3 regions of the Fervidobacterium islandicum genome follow, and region 1 is predicted to be linked to each of the others. Evidence: predicted binding sites of a transcription regulator. Region 1 holds the regulator's gene; each other region holds the start of a gene.
The links. Region 1 encodes HrcA, which represses chaperone genes, less so after heat shock. Its sites were predicted from a motif close to ATTAGCACTCNNANNNTNNGAGTGCTAAT; they were not measured.

Region 1 (5,707 bases):
CTATTTAATTCAAGTGCTTGTTCGTAGCGTACTTTTTGAGCGTTCAAAATGCTTTTGAAAATCAAGATGGTTATTATGTAGATACCAGCGAAGATGAAAATCATATATGTTTGTAAACCTAAAGTTGTTCTGCTAACTTGCGTTCTAAAATACGAGTTAAAGAGATTATCCAACTCACCAGACGATTTCATCAACGCTATCGTTTTGTCGATCTTTTCTAACACATCCTTACTGGCAATTTCCGAGCCTTTGCGTATTGCAAATTTGAGTTGAACAGGGCTGAAAACAAAAGATGTGGCTCTCACTCTGGGATACTTATCGCTGTTGACAAGATACGATAGTCTGCTAACCACTCCAGCAATTGCGATACCATCGTTCACAGCTTTTATTACACTCTCGTATGTATCGAATCCTGCGTAATTTGGACGTACATCAAACGACTGGGCGATTTCCAAAAATCTTTGAAAGTATATATCGCCACGATTAACGGCTACTGTTTTCCCATCCAATTCGCTGATATCGCTGAGCGTTTTAAAACTAACAAGCACACCCCAATTCATCAACACGGGTTCTTTGTTAAACGAATACAATTTTTCTCGCTCAGGAGTATGCGCAACGCAAACCACCATATCTATGTAACCTTTATTCAGCTGCTGCATAAGGTCTGCAAATTCACCAAAAATAAATTCTACGTCATAACTACTCAAAATACCAGACTTTCTAAGTGCGTCTATAAACAATCCTTTTGGTTTGCCGTTGTCGTTGAAGGTCAGTGGATAGTTATCGTAGTAACCTATCTTTATCGCAGAGAACAAAATCGATGGCAGTAAACACAACGATACCAAAACGATAAGCAACTTTGCCAAGAACTTTCTCCTTTCGGCTATCACATGTTCACCTCTGACTCCTTCCGACTTCTAAGAACAAGTTAAATTAGTTCTTACTTGTAGGCTCTTTTATCACAATTATACCACAACCGCAAAGTCATTTTCCAACTAATTGGAATTAACTTCGCTCAACTCTTGACTAAACGGAAATATATGATAAAATTCGAGTGCGTAAATTTGGAAAAGTACCCCAATCCACACGCCAACCCGTTTCCCACCTCGGTGCCTTGCAAAATTGAGAATTTAAAGACCATGTGCAAGGTCGGTGGGTCAAGGGGGCGGAGGATAAAACCAAATCATGGAGGTGTAGGTATGCCAGTGGTAACTATGAAACAGCTCTTGGAAGCAGGTGTTCACTTTGGACACAGGACGCAAAGATGGAACCCAAAGATGAAGCCGTACATTTACGGTGCAAGGAAAGGTATTTACATCATCGACCTTCAGAAAACAGTTAAACTACTCGACGAAGCTTACGATTTTGTAAGAGATGTCGCGAGCAAGGGTGGAACGATCCTTTTTGTCGGAACGAAAAAACAAGCACAGCAAGTAGTTAAGAACGAGGCCGAAAGATGCGGAGGATTCTACGTTAACAACAGATGGCTCGGCGGACTTCTTACAAACTTCTCCACAATCCAGTCGAGAATTCAGAAACTCATCGAACTCGAGGAAATGGAAGCAAACGGTGAACTCGACAAGCTGCCAAAGAAGGAACAGAGTAAACTCAGAAAAAAGCTCGAAAAACTCAGAAAGAACCTCGGTGGCGTGAAGAACATGAAGAGTTTACCAGATGTTATCTTCATAGTCGACCCGAGAAAAGAAAAGATCGCCGTTGAGGAAGCCAACCACCTCAAAATTCCAATAGTTGCAATGGTTGACACCAACTGCGACCCTGATCCAATCGACTACGTGATCCCATCGAATGACGATGCAATAAGAGCTATTGCACTCATCGCTGGTAAAATAGCCGATGCATACCTCGAAGGTCGCGAAGGGGTACCGTACTCAACAGAAGAAGCAATGCCTGCAACAGTTGAAACAGAAGAAATCGAAATTAATATCCCAGAAAACCTTGACGAAGAAGAAATATAAGAGCTGTAATTTAAAACGAAGCCCTCGGAAAAAACCGAGGGCTTTTTAATTCATTTGATTTATACCGTCTTCAGTGCATTTCTTTACTTTTCAAATAGGAGTTAGCCACAAGTGATACGAGTATTAAAACCATTCCAAGTATCTGCAATGCCGCAATCTTCTCATGTCTGATGACACTACCAGCAATTACTGAAATCACCGTTGTCAAATTCGAAAAAAGCGAAGAGACCGTTGGCGGAACTTTGCTGAGCATGAAATTCACCAAAAAGAACGCGACTGTTGAAGAAAGCACACCAAGGTACAATGCTCCCATTATAACAGCCGGATGGAGTGTTACCTTGAACTGACCTGTGAAGATACTCACCAAAAAGAAGAACACAAAACCCGTTATCATCATGAAGAACGTCGTCTCCACAGGTGTGAACTGTGCAGACAACTTCCTCGAGAAGATATTGTAAAGAGCTGCAGAAAGCACAGCACCTAAGATCAAGAGCTTTCCGACAAGCGCTCCTTGCTCAAAACCACCACTCGCAACGATAAGAAAGACACCAAAAAAGCTCAGAAAAGCGAACAGAAATTGGTACCATTTTATTCTTTCCTTCAATAGCAAAGGACTCAGAACGGTAATTACAATCGGAATCAAAGCGATCAACATCCCTGCTTCCGAAGAAGTCGCAAATCTTAACCCGTTTGTTTCAAAAACAAAGTACAGAATCGGCTGAAATAAAGCCACCTTCCACAATTTCCAATATGGCTTTTTTGACAACCTGATAACTCCAACACCAACGAGCAAAAGCATAACGATACTTGCCACCGCAAACCTGTAAGCTAAAAACGTGTAGACGTTGATGTGCTGTATGCTGTTTTTGGTAAAAAGAAAAGACAATCCAAATATAGTAGAAACGGCTACTCCAGATATATAAACCTTCCAGTTCACAGGGACCACCTCATCTTCATCGATAAGAAAGTTCGCATTCCGCACAATTTTATGTCTCTATTTTATCAAAAATAATCCTTTCATCAAGAAGAGTTTTATGTAACAAAAATCCGAACAACACCGTATTGTAAGCTCTCAAGAAATTGACAAATCGACAAATCTGTGGTAATATATTAGCAGACTTGGATGTTGATTGCTAATAAGTTTGATAATAATAGAACAGCAAGAATGGATATACAAAAAAGCGAGGTGATAGTTAAGTATGCTCGGAAACGATATCACCGAAAGGCAGAAGAAAGTTCTCTATTGTATCGTTCAAGAGTACATCAATACCAAAACCCCAGTGAGTTCAAAAAGGGTTTTGGAAAGTGCTACGATTGAAAGGTCTGGTGCCACTATCAGAAACGACATGAATCGGTTGATGAGAACAGGCTATATATACCAGCCGCACACATCAGCTGGTCGTGTCCCAACGGACAAAGGTCTCAGGTTTTATGTAAACGAACTTAGGAAAATTAGAGAAGAAATAAAATCAAAGAGCACACACGTCGAAGTTGCGGCACGTTTCCCTATCGGTGATATGGAAAAGGTCCTTACAGGTGCCGCAAAACTTTTAAGTTCTTCAACAAAAGGTATGGTTGTCATCGAAAAACCGAGTCCGTTAACTTTAAGGATAAAAAGGATAGTTGTCACACCTGTAAGCAAGAATTTTTCGATCGCGAATATAATAACATCGCTTGGTCTAAGCTCATCAATCCCGATCCAACACAGTGAACTCGACGATACGGAAAAAATAGAAGAAATGCTCAACAAAGTAATGACAGGACTAACTTTGAACGAATTCAGATCCAAGCTTAGGGATATTCTCGCTCGAATAAATAACTTGAGCAATTTAAACAACTTCAAAGAGAACGATTTCGGAACGCTCAGCCGAGGTTTCCTGGAAATAACTGAAAGACTATCAGTTGAGAGTTACGAAGATTACATAACAGAGGGACTACCAAACTTACTTTCAAATGAAAGAATCAACCTGAAGAAATTGCAGAACATCCTTGCATACGTCGCGTCGGACACATTCTACAAAGAACTCTTTGAGCTTGAAAACGATATATTCATCGGTAAAGAACACGGCCTTAGATTCTTGGAAGACTTCTCGGTAATGCTCGGTCAGTTTTATTCAGAAGATACACCTGTTGGGCGCGTTGCTGTCATCTTTGACAAATACGGGAGATATGACTTAGTCATCGACAGCTTTGAATTCATGCTCAACAGATTGAGTGAATACTTCACTGTTGTATCGAGAAATATCTAAAATCAATCCAGATAAGAAGGAGGTTGAGACCATGTGTGAAGAAAAGAAAATAAACGAAATGAAAGAAATGCAAAACAATAATTCGCAAAATTTAAATGAGATAAAGGAGAACGAAGAGATGAATCAGAACGGATTATTCGAGGAAAACAAGCAGTTAAAGGAGAAAATAGCCGAACTTGAAAACCAACTAAAAGAAATCCAGAATGCAGCACGCATAATCAAAGCAACGTTTGAAAACTACAAATTGGACGTCGACAGGCAGCTGAAAGATGCCTCAAAGTCAACCGCACTTCGCATCATCAAAGCACTTATACCAATTTTAGATGACTTCAAGAGGGCTTTTAAGTACTACGAATCCGATAATGACCTGGAAAAGTTCAAACTTGGAGTAGAGAAGATATATGAAAAACTCTTGAAGACCTTGGAGAACGAAGGATTAAGGGTTATAGACGCAACAGGTAAATTCGACCCGTTCAACCATGAAGCCTTTGAGAAAGAAGAACGCGATGATGTTGAAGAATACACAATCCTTGAAGTTATTGAAGACGGTTACACATTCAACGGACAGGTTGTAAAACCAACGAAAGTGCGCGTTGCTGTAAAACCAAGGAAGAAGGCAAAAACATCTGAGAACATGACAGAGAACAAGCAAGAGAATGAGCAATAAAAAATGACAAGCAGAGGTGATACAATATGCCAGCAAGAAAAGATTACTACGAAATACTTGGCGTGCCAAGAAATGCATCAGAAGATGAGATAAAGGCGGCTTACAAGAAGCTTGTTAAAGAGTGGCATCCAGATAGGCATACGGGAGATAAGAAAAAGGAAGCCGAGCAAAGATTTAAAGAGATACAGGAAGCTTACGAGGTGCTGAGCGACCCACAGAAACGTGCAATGTACGATAAGTTTGGATACGTAGGTGAAGGTGGCTACGTTTACGAGCCGTCCGGTAGGGGCAACGGATTTGGATTTGAAGATATAAGTGATATCTTCAGGGACTTCTTAAATGATGATATATTCAACATATTCTTTGGAGGGCATAGAACAAGTACATCGCAAACGCAACGAACAACAGGTGGTAGAAGGTATGCCAAAAGAGGAGAGGATATAAACCTTGAAGTGACCATTTCAGAAGCTGACGTCTTTACTGGAAGAGATGTAACCGTTGAGTACGACAGGTATGAATTGTGCGAGAACTGTAAGGGAGAAGGAGTAGAACCTGGAAGTAAATGGGTGACATGTTCGAAGTGCCATGGAACTGGCGTTGTTCGGGAAGAGAGAAGAACACCGTTCGGTGTGTTTATTAACCAATATACCTGTGACGTCTGCGGTGGTAGCGGTACAATTCCGGGAGAAACCTGCCATGTGTGTAAAGGAGCAGGAAGAATTAGAAGAAAAACAAACGCGGTCGTGAACATCCCAGCAGGTGTAGAAGATGGAGCGGTTATCAGAATTCCGAGAAAAGGGAATGCTGGAACAAAC
Region 2 (5,707 bases), 270 kb from region 1:
TCTCATCACCAGTAAGTTCGTTCAAGAGTGGCTCGATGGCTTTTCTTGCTCTCAAGAGTGTGATTCCACCACCAGGAACGATTCCTTCTTCAACAGCTGCCCTTGTTGCGCTAAGAGCGTCTTCAATTCTGTGTTTCTTTTCTTTGAGTTCCGTTTCTGTAGCAGCACCGACTTTTATAACTGCTACTCCACCAGCGAGTTTTGCCATTCTTTCTTGCAACGTTTCTTTTTCGTATTCGCTTGTGGTCTGTTCGATCTGGGCTTTAATCTGAGCGATTCTCTTTTTGATTTCTTCAGGTTTACCTTTACCACCGACGATTATTGTTTCGTCTTTCTTTACTCTAACAACATCCGCTCTACCGAGGTCTTGGAGTGTGAGGTCTTCGAGATTGATACCAACTTCTTCGCTTGCTACGATACCGCCTGTGAGAATTGCAATATCCTGGAGCATGGCTTTCCTTCTGTCACCGAAGCCAGGAGCCTTAACTGCAACTGTGTTGAGTGTACCCTTGAGCTTGTTGAGCACCAGCGTTGTGAGTACTTCACCTTCGACATCTTCTGCAATGATTACGAGTGGTCTGCCTGTTTGAGCAACTTTTTCAAGTATTGGGATGAGTGGTTTTACGTTGGAAAGTTTTCTATCGGTAATGAGTATGAACGGTTCGTTGTAGACAACTTCCATCTTTTCTGGGTCTGTTACAAAGTACGGTGAGATATAACCTCTGTCAAATTGCATACCTTCGGTGAATTCAACGTATGTGTCGATGGTTTTGCTGTCCTCAACTGTGATGACTCCATCTTCTCCAACCTTTTCCATAGCTTCTGCAATAAGCTTTCCAATCTCTTCACTGTTGGCGCTTATAGCTGCAACGTGTGCTATATCTTCCGTGCTGGAGAGCTTCTTGGAAATCTTTTTAATTTCCTCAACAACCTTTGCTACAGCTTTGTCGATTCCGCGTTTTACAAGTATTGGATTTGCACCAGCTGCGACCATCTTGAGTCCTTCTTTAATCATTGCCTGCGCAAGAACTGTTGCGGTTGTCGTACCGTCACCGGCAACGTCGTTTGTCTTGCTTGCAACTTCCTTAACGAGCTGAGCACCAAGGTTTGCGAACTTGTCTTCGAGTTCTATTTCCTTAGCGATGGAAACACCGTCGTTTGTAATTGTTGGGCTTCCCCAAGATTTTTCGATAACGACGTTTCTACCCTTTGGACCAAGTGTGATCTTCACTGCATTCGCAACCGCATCAACACCTGATTCGAGTGCCCTTCTTGCTTCTTCACTGTATTTCAACAACTTTGCCATATCTCACACCTCCTCCAATTTTCCGTTTTTATTCTTCTATTTTTGCAAGAATGTCGTTCAAATCGATCAAAATGTAGTCTTCATCGTCGATCTTAATTTCTGTTCCGGAGTACTTGTTGTATATTACCTTGTCTCCGACTTTGAGTGTGCAATCTTCTGGCAGTTTACCAACTTCAACTATCTCAGCCTTCATCGGTTTTTCCTTAGCGGCATCTGGAAGTACAATACCACCTGCTGTCTTCTTTTCTTCGATGATGGGCTTTATCAAAAGCCTTTCACCAAGTGGTTTTACCTTCATACTCTTACCCCCTCCTGTCACATGTTGTTGTGTTTTGATTATCACTCTTTAGTTGCGTGTGCTAATTTTAGTATAACAGAAAAATGAAATATGTGAATTGTGAAAGTTTACGTCTATGGCCATTTATGCAGCTTTATAGCGAAATAAATGTATTTTTCTTATTTTTTCTTATGTTTTCACTAACCAAAATTGACTGAACGGCTTTGTTTGCAACATCACGAAAAGTATGGTATTGAAAAACAAAAGCCCTGGGATCAACCAGGGCTGAAGTCTGAACTGTTGGTGGAGCCGATGGGACTTGAACCCACGACCTCTACCGTGCCATGGTAGCGCTCTCCCAAGCTGAGCTACGGCCCCACTATTATGACACATGCATCTTAATACGCATGAAGATTATATCATTTATTGAAAAAAAATCAAGAAGGATTCCTTTACATTTTTTCTTAACAAAATTTCAATAATTTTGACTAATTCGAGGTCTAAATTTATAGTTGATGTAGTAGGAGCAGGCACGCCTAATATAGAATATGTTATTGGGTAAATTTGTGTTCTGGTACTTTTTGGGATGTTTGTCACAAATAAGAAGATAAAAAATAGAACACTTTCGGAGGTGTGCTTGTATGAAACCTGAAGTTAAAAAAAGCAGGTTCTTTTTTGGGTTCATCACCAAGTCAACTGCTTTGTTATTGATTGTGCTGAATATCTTTCTGTTAGCTGTTTTCTCATGTACTTCAAGAGGTACAACAACTTCCAACGAAAAGTCTAAAGTATCCTACCCAGAAGTCACTTTTGTCAATACGGATGTAAAAATCACCGTTGAACCACTCGAGCCGGGCTTGTCGAACATAAAGGTGAAATTCAAACACAGTGACAGCACCGTGTTCAGTGAATCCATTTCGATTAACAAGTACCCTTACGAAATCACGAAGCGCTTCTCAAAGCCGGGCATTTACCAGCTAAGTGTTGAGGGTTATTCGATAGTTGATAATGTTTGGTACACCACTAACGGAACAATGACGGTTTACGATTCGTTACCTCCCTTAATTGAGGAAGTGAGACTCATACCCGAGCGCCCGTATGTGGGCGATGAGGTGATGCTGCTAATCAAAGTCGGTAGTGAGAACCCCATAGTGAACTACACTTTGGACGGTCGAGTAGGTGGTAACACTTGGATAAGGAAAGCACTTACCGAGAAGGCGGGATATGTTTATAGAAAACTTGAACCAGTAAATTATCCTGGAAAAGTGGAGCTATTTCTAAAAACTTCTTCTTACAATATGGAGGATGCCACGAAGGTAGTATTCGAAGTAAATCCAGTGGATAGGGTCAAACCTATCATTAATGTTTTCACTAAGACTTTTTATCCGGTAAACTCAGATGTGATCTTCGAAGTCAAAATGTATGACAACGAAGAGCTCGATTATTACAAAGTGGAGTTCAATGGTGAAGTTGTCGAGCAAGGTAAGATTTCAGGAAAATCGTTTGAAAAAGCCATAAAAATAGGTAAAAAAGAACTTGGAACACATACGCTTAATATAACTGTGAGAGATAAAGAAGGAAATGCCGCCTACTATTCGAAAAGAATCTACGTCGGTTCGACGGCTTTGAGTTTTGAGGTCGAGGTGAGCCCAGCGAATTTAACTGCAGGTGGAACGGCGGTTATCGCACTTGTTCCACAAGAAGAGAGAGTCCGATACACAAAGATTGTGTACTTCGTCGACGGGAAAGCGATAGACTCGAGCATCGCTTCTGAAGGAAAAGAAGCAAAAAGATTTACTTTGTGGGACGTAGAAGAGGGAACACATATAATTACAGTTTACGCGGAATCGGACGATAATAGAGGTGGAATAGCCGAAACTTTTGTGAGTGTACCCGACTACAACGGTCCGAGATTTATCTCACTCACCGTAAACGATGTTGAGATGGGGAAGGACCAGCCAACGTATATTTCTCCTGGACCGGCGGTCTTTAAATTGAAAGTCTACGACGCTGGTGGAATAAACACAGGAGTTAAACCGAGGCTGCTCATCAGAGAAAACGAATTCGCCAGCTTTTACAGGGATTTACTAATGGAACCGGAAGAGATCTCTTCTGATGGGAAGACTGTTGTGTTCTCCGTGTCTACCATAATGGCACTGGGCTATTATTACGTTACTGTTATGAATGTTCAGGATTTGTCAGGTAACTTGATGCGGGATATTGGAAACTTCTTGTTGTATGTACAATAATCCTGATTTTTGTTTAGATAATCCCTGAGCAGCCAAAAAATGAAAAAAGCTTTGGTAAAAAACGGAAAAATAGAAAATTCAAAGGAGTCAACTATGCAAAATTAAATTTTTGTTTTGAGTGTGAGATAGCATAATCAATATTGAACTTCTCTTTCTTTCTCAACATTGCGTACAACGTTCGCAATAACTTGTGTACTACTGACATTATCGCTTTTTTGTACGGTATACCTTGCTGCCTTTTTCGTTCATAGTATGTTCGGAAATATTCGTTGTGAATCACTACACTCACTGCCATTAGCCATAGTATTCGTCTTAGGTGGGCATTGCCCCTTTTCGATATGTGTCCTTCTACTTTGCTTTTGCCTGATTGGGCAATGCTTGGATCGAGTCCACAATACGCAATGAGTTTTTTGTATGTACTAAATCTTGAGATATCTCCAACTTCTGCCAAGAAATGCATCGCGCTGTTTTCACCAATACCTGGTATTGACGTGAGTATCTCGATATCAAGGTTTATCGCACTACATTCGCAATATTCTTTCATCATCTTGTCGTATTCTTCAAGCTGTTGCTGTAAAAATTGTAGTTCTTTGATATTTTGCACAAGAATCTTTTCTTTCATCGGCCAATATTGAGCAATCGAGTTATTAGCGAGTTCTTTAAGTTTTTGAGCATTAAGTTTTGTACTTCTGCCACGGTCTTTGGAAAAGAACACATCCAGATTACGAGCCTTTTGAATAGCCTTGGCAGAAGGGAAATGAGAAAGAAGATTGAGGATAGTGTCACTGTAGATATTGGTAACTCTTTCGAGTTCAGGGAAAAGAACGTTGAGCAGTTTTTCGATATTGTCTTTAACTTTTGCGATGCGGTGGATAATGTTTTCGCGTGCTCTGACAATATCACGAAGCTCAGAGTTGACAAAAGCAGAAGAAGGAATTTGATGTTGTAGGTAAAACAAAGCAGTAGCGATAATGCGAGCATCGATTTTGTCGGTTTTGGTCTTTCGAAGAGAAGCAAAGTTTTTAACAGTTAGAGGATTAAAAACAGCGCAAGCAAAGTCGTTGGAAGAAAGGAAAGCCAGAAGGTTGAGATGATAACAGCCAGTAGATTCCATAGCGATGATGATGGATTGTTTTGGGAAGGCAGAGAGTTTGTTTGCGAAGGAGGAAAAGCCTTGCTGGGACATATCGAAAGAAGATTCGAAGATGATGGAACTGGGATTAGAGATAGCGCAGACGTTGAACTTATCCTTGGAAACATCGATGCCGACGAAAACAGGGAAGTTATCCATGAAAAATCCTCCTTTCGAATGATGAGGGCAGGGAGCCTGCTGAACCAATCCTCCATGCTGACGAGGGCTGAAAGCCCAACCAACTAATCATGGTTAAAGGCAGGCAACAGACTCCTTAAATGGCTTAAAAGCCAAGGTGACATAAGTTGTCCTGCCCTCAATTTTTTTAAGCTAAATTATTTATACCATATTTTTATGTAGGAGGTGACATATGAAAGTCTTGTAAAGCTAGTGTGCAAAAAAACGTTCTCGTGTTTCTTGCTTCAGATACGCGGTAGTTCGGAATGAGCTCCAACTCAGCCCAAAACTTTCAGGTTCTCTGACGTTTGGATGTAACGATTAATAAGCATGTGAGAAAGGAGGGTACGGTGTATGAAGGTGCGATTTAAACTTTTGGTTGTCTTGTTAACGTTCATAATAGTTCTGTTGCCGCAGTTCACGTTTTCTGCACTGAACATCAGCGGATTATGGGCCCCAACATTCTCAAGGTCGATACCAGGCAAATCAGGACCGAGTATAATTGCGCTGGAAGGTGGAACCTTGCTTTATCTGTCAAACGACGGTGCTCTTTTCACACTGACTAT
Region 3 (5,707 bases), 510 kb from region 1:
AACATACGCATTGGCAAAGTAAAAAATGGAACTTACAACGAATATCCACGTATATCCGTTCTTGAATCTGGTGAGTGCGGCGAACAAATCTGCAGAGAGTGCTCTCGCGACGTTGCTAAGAAATGTGTTCATTCCATTGATCGACGAAAGATAACTGGCAGGTATGTTTGAAAAGACCAAAGCGGTAAGCAGAGGCCCAACCATGTTCATAACCGCAAAGCGTAGGATGTATACTGATGTGAAGGTTATCGGTTCCCTAACAAAACTCAAAAGCACAATTAAGATGGGGACGAAAACATATGAAAATATCAAGACGTTCATGTCCCCGAATTTCCTTCCCAGCTTGTACGAAAAGATGGCACCTATGCTTGTTGCCAACTGCGCCATGGCAAGGATCGTTCCAATCAGCGAAGGGCTAAGATGGAAAAGGTCGTAAAAGATGACGTTTCCAAATGTGACAAACAAACCAGCTCCAAAGCCAACACTCATCGTGGACAAAAAATAGTAAAGTACAACCTTTTTTGCTTGTTCGTTGAGCTTTTTCAAAGTGGAAAAGAACTCTAATACGTTGGTATCGGTATCTGACTTGTAAAGCCTAGTATCGCTGAACTTTTCAATGCTAAGTCTTTTGACAGGAATTAAGGCGAGCAATCTGGAAATACTGGCGCTTATTAGTACAGCTTTCAAAGGGAAAATATCGCCAAGCACACCGCCCAGTATATTCCCCAACACACCCGTGAGCATTCCCACACCGAAGTTCAGTCCCAAGACCTTCGTTCGATTATCTTTTGAGGTTTTCAATATAAGAAGCGTTGACAAAACGATACCTGTAGCAGTTGAAAACCCACCGAAGAAGAAGGAAGAGATACCGAGCTGGACGTACGATTTCGATAGAACCCTGTAAGTTCCGAAGAATACACTCAGAAGATGCGTTGTAAACATGAGCTGTTTTTTATTTACCTTGTCCGCGATAATACCGAACACAAGTCCCAGTAGTGCACAACCCCATAAGAAAAAGGAGGTGATCCGACCAACGTAGGAAGTTGGCATCCCGGAGGTTCGGAGCATCAGATTGAAGATGGTTCCGTATATGCCTTGAGCAAGTCCATCGGTAAAGGTGAAAATAGTGATTAAGCGAGCAGCTGAATTAGTTGATGAAATGTCGGAAGTGTGAGACATATTATCAAACGTCCTCCTCGTACTTTTACCCAGTCTAAGTCTGACTTTTAAGCGAGTGGCAAAATTTTGAAATTAAGTTAGCATATCGAACCATATCCAAATCAATTCTAACATCGCCATTCTTAAAATCAAGTACGGTTTATTGGTAAACATTTTTCTTTGGCCAGGAATTTTTTGAATTTTTTTATTAGCACTCTTGACAACTGATTGCTAATATGGTATACTACTGTCGGAAAAGAAAATTAAACAAAATAGAAATAAAAAGAAGGGAGTGGTTGAGATGACATTCAACCTTGAGGAATTCACGGAAAACGCTCAGGAGATATTACAGTCTGTAACAGATGTATTGAATCGTTACAGGCAAAATCAGATGGCACCTGAGCACATACTTTTGACTATGCTCGAAAACACAAAGAACGCGGCTTACGACATACTAACGCATCTAAACGTAGATGTTGATAGTTTGAGAAAAGATGTTGAGCGCGCTATCACTTCCAAAGGTGGATATTACTACTCTTCCGGCGGAACAGGGCAGATCTATGTGACACCGGATACGACAAAAGTTATCAACGAAGCCAAGCGAGAAGCAAGGCGCATGGGTGACGAAAAGGTCGGAACAGACCACTTGCTACTTGCTATGGCAATCGTCCCAGAAACGACTGTCTACAGGCTGTTGGCAAGGTACGGGGTCACCCAAGACAAGCTCTATACAGCTATCAAAGAACTTAGGATGAAGAGAACGTACTCAGAAGAGGAAAACATCGACGTCTTAGCAAAGTTCACAGAGAACTTGACAGAAATGGCGAAAAACGGCCAGTTAATGCCGGTCGTCGGTAGAGAAAACGAAGTCAATAGGATGATTGAAATCCTCGGAAGGAAGATCAAGAACAACCCGGTTCTCATCGGAGATCCCGGTGTTGGTAAGACGGCTATCGTTGAAGGTCTTGCCCAGAGGATTGTTGCAGGGAATGTCCCTGACTTTTTGAAGAATAAGACTATCCTTAAACTCGACCTTGCAAGGCTTGTAGCTGGGACAAAGTTCAGAGGAGAGTTCGAAGAAAGGCTTAAGAAACTCATCGATGTGCTCAAAAAGAGAACAGATGTTATCCTGTTCATCGACGAACTGCACACAGTTGTAGGTGCAGGTGCTGCTGAAGGTGCATTGGATGCTGGTAATATCTTAAAACCAGAACTTGCAAGAGGTACGCTCAGAGTGATAGGTGCAACAACTGTTGAAGAGTACAGAAAGCACATTGAAAAGGATAAAGCGCTTGCAAGAAGATTCCAAGTCATATTCGTATCAGAACCTTCTGTAGAAGAGACTATCGAGATTTTAAAAGGTCTCAGGCAGAAGTTCGAAGAGTTCCACGGAGTAAAGATCAGCGATAAGGCTATAGAGGCAGCTGCTAAATTATCATCGAAATACATAACGGATAGGTTTATGCCTGACAAGGCTGTAGACCTCGTAGATGAAGCTGCTGCACGTGCGAAGATCGATGGTAAGAAAGAAGTTCAGGAAGAAGACATCGCAAAGGTTGTCGAACGCTGGACTGGAATACCCGTTGGTAAGATAATGGGAGATGAGAAGGAGAAGATCAAAAATCTCGAGAAGCTCATCCATGAAAAGTTCGTAGACCAAGAAGAGGCTGTAAAAGTTGTAGCAAATGCAATAAAGATGTCGCGCGCTGGTATACGCAATCCAAAACGCCCGCTTGGAGTATTCCTGTTCCTTGGGCCAACGGGTGTTGGTAAGACAGAACTTGCAAAGAGACTTGCCGATGTTTTGTTTGGTAGTGAAAAGGCACTGATCAGGATCGACATGAGTGAATACATGGAAAAGCACTCGGTTGCAAGGTTAATTGGTGCACCTCCGGGATACGTTGGTTACGAAGAAGGTGGCCAATTGACGGAACAGGTCAGAAGAAGACCATACAGTGTCGTGCTCTTTGACGAAATTGAAAAAGCACATCCAGAGGTTTTCAACGTACTCCTGCAGCTCTTTGACGACGGTCGGTTGACCGATGGTAAGGGAACAACCGTCGATTTCAGAAATACGATAATCATTATGACAAGTAACATAGGCTCAGACATAATTATCCAGGACATCGAAGATGGTTTGGAAAGTGTGATACCAAGACATATCGAAGAGGAGATGCGCAGGTATTTCAGGCCGGAACTGATCAACAGGATCGATGCAGCAGTCGTGTTCAAACCGCTCAAGAAGGAGCACATCAAACAGATAATCGATATCTACCTCAAAGAACTCAACGAAAGACTTGCTGACAGAAACATTGTTGTTGAGTTGGATGAATCGATGAAAGAGTACTTGGCTACGGAAGGTTACGTGCCAACTATGGGTGCAAGGCCTCTAAGAAGGCTGTTTGAAAACACTGTCGAATTCAAGCTTGCAGAACTTATAATCGATGAGCAAGTAAAAGAAGGTCAAAAGGTGAAGTTTTACTGGAAAGACGAAGGACTTTACTGGGAGATTTCGGATAATAAGTAAATAGAGTGGACATTATCCCGAACCCTCCTCAGGATGTGAATTTTGAGGAGGGTTCTTTTTTTGAATTTTCTATACGATAAAGTTTGTGTTGTTGCACCCTGTTGACAGATAAAAGGTTATGTGGTAGAATGTAACACGCAATGGGGCGACGTAGCCAAGGGGTCTAAGGCGGAGGTCTGCAAAATCTCTATTCGAGGGTTCAAATCCCTCCGTCGCCTCCAGGCGAGTGGGCTCGTAGCTCAGTTGGCAGAGCATCCGGCTCATAACCGGACGGTCGGGGGTTCGATCCCCTCCGAGCCCACCAGAAGATAAAGATGCAGCGGGCATACGCCCGTCTTTGTTTTATGTTTTACAGAAGTTCAATCACAAAATTCCCGCTCTGCTTGACTGAGTAAAGCAGGGCCGATAGACCGAGGGAGGAGGTGCTTTATGAGGATCTACGAAACGATGTTTATCATCAAACCAGACGTACCAGAGGAAGAAAGGAACAAGTTGGTAGAGAACGTTAAGAAGTTCCTGGAGGAAAGAGTCGGAGCACAAGTGGAGAACGTTGACAGATGGGGTATTAGGAAACTTGCCTACAAGATTGGGAAGTACTTCGAAGGTGATTACACAGTTCTCTACTTCAGGTCAAATGGGCAAGGGCTTGAACAACTGGAGAACTATTTCAAGGTGCACCCAGAGTTCATGAGATGGCAAACGTTCAGAAGAGAAGACCTTGAGAAGAAGGAAAGAAAAGCAGCAAGGGCTAAAAAAGAAGAGGTTTCCAACGAGGAAGTTCAACAGGAGGGTGCTTCTGAAGAGAAGGTGGAATAATGTCGTATAACAAAGTGGTGCTTGTTGGAAGGTTAACGCGAGATCCTGAGACAAGGCAGACAATCGATGGAAATTTGGTAACAACATTTACGATTGCGGTCAACCGAGGTAGCAACGGAGACGAAGCTGATTTTATAAGGGTTGTAGCATTTAGAAAGTTGGCGGAATTGGCCCACAACTATCTCCAAAAAGGACGTATGGTCTTGGTTGACGGCAAGCTTAGGATAAACAAATGGAAGACAAACGACGGACAGACAAGATCTACCGTTGAAATATGGGCAGATAATATCGTGTTTGTCGATTCAAGGAAAGGCGAAAGAGAGATTCCAGAAGAGATACCTTACGAAGAAGTTTTTGGAGAAGATGCGGAAGAAGAAGATATTCCCGGCGATGATGAGCCACCATTTTGATGAATTAGGAAACTAAAATAGGAGGGAAGTAGGATGCCAAGAGTAAGGCAGAGAAGAAGAAAAGTTAAAGCTTGTAAGCTGTGCGAAATGAACGTTGAATATGTTGATTATAAAGATACAAAACTACTCAAAGATTTCTTGAACGAAAAAGGTAAGATCCTTCCAAGAAGACTGACGGGAAACTGTGCAAAACACCAGAGAATGGTAAAAACAGCAATCAAAAGAGCAAGACAGATGGCATTGTTACCATACCTCAGGTACTAATTAAATTGAGAATAAACGAAGTCGCCAGTCACCGATTGGCGACTTTCTTTTTCTTTTCATTACTTCAAAAGTTTAATCAAAGAGGTGTTCAAATATGGAAAATAGCATCACTTCAAAGATTGTTTTTACAACCGTCATTGTTGTCTTTTTATTTCCTTTTATCTTAAACCTTTTTGCTATTGAAGTTCCACAAGATTGGATATTATATACGAACGGACCAAAATTAGAAGAGCTGATGCCGGTAAAAACGGATCTGGTTGTCATAGACTACTCAGCTGACGGTACTGATAAAAAGGCTTTTAAGAGAGAAGACTTAGCGCCTTTGAAGGCGCAAGGTAAGAAAGTATTTGCCTATTTGAATTTTGCTGTAGCGGAGGACTGGAGATTCTATTGGAAATCTTTAAATAAAGCTCTTATACTAGGACCACTCGGTGATTGGCCCGGTGAGTACTACGTAAAATACTGGTACTCGGAATGGTATGATGTGGTGAAGCAATACATGAAGAAGATCACAACAGCAGGTTTTGATGGT

Region 2: a site for HrcA is predicted at 1,642-1,670, ahead of groES (co-chaperone GroES). Genes of this name have one in related genera too.
Region 3: a site for HrcA is predicted at 1,366-1,394, ahead of NA23_RS01270 (ATP-dependent Clp protease ATP-binding subunit). Genes of this name have one in related genera too.

The regions. Positions count from the first base shown of each region.
Region 1 covers NZ_CP014334.2:1,995,930-2,001,636, reverse strand. The annotation lists gene NA23_RS09565 (substrate-binding periplasmic protein) at 1-890, opposite strand, end outside; gene rpsB (30S ribosomal protein S2) at 1,200-1,976, shown strand; gene NA23_RS09555 (DMT family transporter) at 2,047-2,913, opposite strand; gene hrcA (heat-inducible transcriptional repressor HrcA) at 3,176-4,225, shown strand; gene NA23_RS09545 (nucleotide exchange factor GrpE) at 4,257-4,892, shown strand; gene dnaJ (molecular chaperone DnaJ) at 4,919-5,707, shown strand, end outside.
Region 2 covers NZ_CP014334.2:25,065-30,771, reverse strand. The annotation lists gene groL (chaperonin GroEL) at 1-1,306, opposite strand, end outside; gene groES (co-chaperone GroES) at 1,335-1,604, opposite strand; tRNA gene NA23_RS00120 (tRNA-Ala) at 1,885-1,961, opposite strand; gene NA23_RS00115 (hypothetical protein) at 2,225-3,832, shown strand; gene NA23_RS00110 (IS110 family RNA-guided transposase) at 3,924-5,123, opposite strand; gene NA23_RS00105 (PQQ-binding-like beta-propeller repeat protein) at 5,496-5,707, shown strand, end outside.
Region 3 covers NZ_CP014334.2:272,481-278,187, forward strand. The annotation lists gene NA23_RS01265 (MFS transporter) at 1-1,179, opposite strand, end outside; gene NA23_RS01270 (ATP-dependent Clp protease ATP-binding subunit) at 1,460-3,685, shown strand; tRNA gene NA23_RS01275 (tRNA-Cys) at 3,830-3,906, shown strand; tRNA gene NA23_RS01280 (tRNA-Ile) at 3,914-3,989, shown strand; gene rpsF (30S ribosomal protein S6) at 4,115-4,501, shown strand; gene NA23_RS01290 (single-stranded DNA-binding protein) at 4,501-4,911, shown strand; gene rpsR (30S ribosomal protein S18) at 4,945-5,175, shown strand; gene NA23_RS01300 (glycoside hydrolase family 191 protein) at 5,270-5,707, shown strand, end outside.